Regions from separate parts of the Shewanella aegiceratis genome, predicted to be linked through region 2. Evidence: predicted binding sites of a transcription regulator. Region 2 holds the regulator's gene; the other holds the start of a gene.
The links. Region 2 encodes MetJ, which represses methionine synthesis genes. Its sites were predicted from a motif close to TAGACGTCTAGACGTCTA; they were not measured.

Region 1: metK (methionine adenosyltransferase) is a predicted target of MetJ. The motif match lies at 1,484-1,501, and genes of this name have one in related genera.

Annotation. Positions count from the first base shown of each region.
Region 1 is NZ_CP080416.1:844,951-847,363, reverse strand. It holds gene tkt (transketolase) at 1-1,022, opposite strand, end outside; gene metK (methionine adenosyltransferase) at 1,546-2,413, shown strand, end outside.
Region 2 is NZ_CP080416.1:580,469-582,881, forward strand. It holds gene K0H80_RS02605 (conjugal transfer protein TraF) at 1-94, shown strand, start outside; gene K0H80_RS02610 (sulfite exporter TauE/SafE family protein) at 156-896, opposite strand; gene metJ (met regulon transcriptional regulator MetJ) at 975-1,289, opposite strand; gene metB (cystathionine gamma-synthase) at 1,514-2,413, shown strand, end outside.

The DNA.
Region 1 (2,413 bases), 260 kb from region 2:
TTCTCTTCGAAGTCGGCTGGCAGTTCGCCAGTGATCACGCGGCGCTTATATTCCGCCGCCAGCTCTGGGTAAGCGGCTTCATAGGCAGCAAGCTTCTCGTTCCAGCTAGATTCGTTGGCCGCGCCCACTTCTTTGGCATCCCAACCCGCGTAAACGTCTGCAGGGATCTCGAATGGACCGTGCTCCCAACCTAGGAACTCACGAGCCGCAGCAATTTCAGCATCGCCCAGTGGCGCGCCGTGACAGTCGTGGCTGCCAGACTTGTTTGGTGAACCGAAACCGATAATGGTCTTGCAGCAGATCATGGTTGGTTTGTCGGTAACTGACTTGGCTTCTTCGATTGCTTTGCGGATAGCATCGCTGTCGTGGCCATCGACACCGGCAATCACATGCCAGCCATAAGATTCGAAACGCTTGGCGGTATCGTCGGTAAACCAGCCTTCGACGTGACCGTCGATAGAGATGCCGTTGTCATCCCAGAACGCAATCAGCTTGCCAAGACCTAAGGTACCCGCCAGTGAACAGGCCTCGTGAGAGATACCTTCCATCAGACAGCCATCGCCCAGGAAGCAGTAGGTGTAGTGGTCAACGATATCGTGGCCAGGACGGTTAAATTGCGCCGCCAGAGTCTTCTCGGCAATCGCCATACCTACGGCGTTGCTGATACCCGCGCCCAATGGACCTGTAGTGGTTTCAACACCTGGGGTGTAACCATATTCAGGGTGACCCGGCGTCTTAGAGTGCAGCTGACGGAAGTTCTTCAGCTCATCCATCGGCAATGCATAACCCGTCAGGTGAAGCAGAGAGTAAATCAGCATAGAGCCGTGGCCGTTTGAAAGGATGAAACGGTCGCGGTCGACCCACTCTGGGTTGTTCGGGTTGTGCTTCAGGAAATCATTCCACAACACTTCGGCGATATCGGCCATTCCCAATGGCGCACCTGGGTGACCAGAGTTGGCTTTCTGAACGGCATCCATACTTAACACACGGATAGCGTTTGCGAGTTCTTTACGAGATGACATGCTCTCTCCTGCTGATTTGAATGTTGGGGATTTTGCGGGCCGATTTTGCGGGCAACAATGGGGGCATATTTTCCCCTACTCGTGGATGGGACGCAAATAAAATTCGCCCTTTAGCTTAGATTAAATCCATCTAGACACGAAAAAGTGCACCTCAGTGACACTCAAGATGACCCCAGGCAAAACCTCGCCTCGCCGCTCAAACTTCTCCGGCGCCCTCACCCGAATTTGCGAACATAAGACTGAGCAGGCAGACCCGACTCGCCGCGATCTTCATCAGACTGGCCTGAGCGATCCTTTGGCAATAAAAAATCGCGGCCTTATAACGACAATAAAAATCCAACATTAACAATATTTTAAGCTGCACTTTTATTTAAACTCATCCGAAGCATTAGAATATTTACCCGGTTTTACTCCACAATTTTCATCGAAAAGGGTGTTATCCGATCTGATTTCCACTAAAATGGCCGTCTAGATGTAGATACTTCTACACATTCAAATTGTTTAAAGACGAGATTTTTCCATTATGGCAAAGCACTTGTTTACCTCTGAGTCGGTCTCAGAAGGTCATCCAGATAAAATCGCCGATCAAATTTCTGATGCGGTACTCGACGCGATCTTAGAGCAAGATCCTAAGGCACGTGTGGCGTGTGAAACATACGTCAAAACCGGCATGGTGATGGTAGGTGGTGAGGTGACCACTTCTGCATGGGTCGATATTGAAGAGCTAACCCGTAAGACGGTTCGCGAGATCGGCTACACCCACTCAGACATGGGCTTCGATGCCGACTCTTGTGCGGTACTCAACGCCATTGGTAAGCAGTCTCCAGACATCAACCAGGGTGTCGATCGCGCCGATCCTAAAGAGCAAGGCGCCGGCGACCAGGGCCTGATGTTCGGTTACGCCAGCAACGAAACTGACGTACTCATGCCAGCCCCTATCACCTATGCTCACGCATTGGTGAAGCGTCAGTCAGAAGTGCGTAAAGACAACACCCTGCCTTGGTTACGCCCAGATGCCAAGAGCCAGGTGACCTTCGCCTACGAAGACAACAAGATCGTCGGCATCGATGCCGTGGTGCTCTCTACCCAGCACTGCGACAGCGTCAGCCAGTCTGATCTGATCGAAGGCGTGATGGAAACCATCATCAAGCCTGTGCTACCGGCACAGTGGCTGAACAAGGACACCAAGTTCTTCATCAACCCAACCGGCCGTTTCGTTATCGGTGGCCCTATGGGTGACTGTGGTCTAACGGGTCGTAAGATCATCGTCGACACCTACGGCGGCATGGCTCGTCACGGCGGCGGCGCATTCTCGGGTAAAGACCCATCGAAAGTTGACCGCAGCGCGGCCTATGCGGCCCGTTATGTGGCGAAGAACATAGTGGCTGCCG
Region 2 (2,413 bases):
TACCATAGGCCGCTCCTTTAATCTGGATCTCACCGGTCTGGTGGGCACAGATGACGCCGTGGGCGGGGTGATTCAGACCTCCTATCATTTCTAGGATAGGTTTTTTAGAAACAAGAAGGCCGGCTATGATGCCGGCCTTCTTTTGAGCCTAGGTGTTAGAGCAGGGCACTTAAGGACTTGGCGGCCAGCAAGATGGCGCTCAGGCTACAGAGCACCAGCGTCATGATGCGGGTCTTATTCTTGTCTATGCGTCCCACCAGGCGATTGGCCATCAGGTAACCCAGCAGCACAGAGGGGAGTAGCAGCGCCGAGCAGTAGAAGTGATGCAGGGTCAGCAGACCGGTAAGCCCTAAGATCACTATGGCGATAGTGGAGCTGAAGATGAAGAAGGCCGACAGGGCCGCGCGAAACTGCTTGGCATCTTTACCCGAGAGCAGTATGGCCAGCGGTGGTCCGCCTATGGCGGCGATGTTGCCGAAGATCCCCGAGATCACCCCGGCGATAAACAGGCTGCGTCGGTTGACCACTAGGTTGAGCCGCATCAGGCTTAGCAGTACGGCGATGGCAACGATGATGGCGATGGTCATGCCGAGCACGTCCTGGGGGGCGACCATGAGCAGGCCAGCGCCGATCAGTCCGCCGGGGATGCGTCCCAGCAAGGCATATTGCAGGCCGTTGAATTCCAGGGCGCCACGCTCGCGGATCAGAGTCAGCAGGGCGATAGAGAATCCCATCAGGATCACGGGCGCAGGCACAAGTGACGGTTCGATAAGGTAGAGCAGGGGCGCGGCGACGACCGCCATGCCGAAACCGATTAGGCTCTGGGTGAGGGCGCCGACGAAGACGATAAGCGAGGCTAGCGCCAGAATATGGGGATCGAGCGGAAGTGCAGGCACTGCAATGTTCCAGGCTAAGGTTGAAAACTAAAAGAGGGACCGCCTAGCGATCCCTCTATCGATTCGTGTGTGAGTGGATCACTCCATCTCTTCCCACTCTATGCCCATCTCGGTCATCAGACGTTTGACTTCGGCTGGGATGCTATCTGGCTTGTCTTTAGACAGGTCATCGTCTTGGGGGAGTGGTTGACCGGTGTAGGCGTGCAGGAAGGCCTCGCACAGCAGCTCGCTGTTAGTGGCGTGACGCAAGTTGTTGACCTGGCGCCGGGTGCGTTCGTCGGTTAACACCTTAAGCACCTTAAGAGGAATAGAGACAGTGATCTTCTTTACCTGCTCATTCTTCTTACCATGTTCAGCATAGGGGCTGATATAATCGCCATTCCACTCAGTCATTGACTCACCTGTAAATTCTAAAATTCGGTGCAGATTTTAAACCCTTACAAATTACAGTCAAATTATTGCCTCGAATTTTTGGCAAATGCAAATAGATTTCTAAATGTTTGGACGTCTAAACGTCCAAAAGTTGTTGACGCTCACTACCGGCTTAGGTACATTTAGACGTCCAGACATCTCTTTTATCCGAGGTGCCTGCCCAGATCCATATTGAGGAGTTGAAGATGACAGCGCGTAAACTAGCCACCGCCGCCGTACGACGAGGCATAGAGTCAGACACTCAGCACGGTGCCGTGGTGCCACCTATCTATCTGTCGACAAACTACTCGTTTGAAGGGCATCAACAGCCGCGGGCATTCGATTACAGCCGTTCCGGCAATCCGACCCGCTCTATTCTCGGTGATGCGATTGCCGAACTGGAACAAGGGGCGACCGGTGTGGTGACCTGTACCGGCATGGCGGCCATCACCCTGGTGACCAGCCTGTTAGGCCCAGAGGATCTGCTGGTGGTGCCCCACGATTGCTATGGCGGCAGCTATCGCCTCTTCACCAACCTGGCCAAGAAGGGCGCCTTTAAGCTATTGGCGGTGGATCAAACCGACGAGCGTGCGCTTGAGCAGGCGCTGACCCAGTCACCCAAGATGGTTTGGCTGGAGACCCCCTCTAACCCGCTGCTGCGAGTAGTCGATATCGAGGCCATCGCCCAGGCGAGCCATAAGGTGGGCGCTCAGGTGGTGGTGGACAACACCTTCCTTTCTCCCGTGTTACAACAGCCACTGCTGCTGGGGGCCGATATCGTGGTGCACTCCACCACTAAATATATCAATGGTCACAGCGATGTGGTAGGCGGCGCCGTGGTGGCCAAAGACCCTGAGGTGGGCGAGCTGCTGCACTGGTGGTCGAACACCCTTGGTCTGACCGGGTCGGCCTTCGACAGCTACCTGACCCTGAGGGGGCTGAGAACCCTGGCGGTGCGCATTCGTGAACACCAAGCCAACGCTCAGAAGGTATTGGCATTGCTTTGTGACCACAATGCGGTGGAAAAAGTGTATTATCCGGGACTTGCCGAGCATCCTGGCCATGAAATTGCGGCCAGACAGCAGAAGGGCTTCGGCGCTATGCTG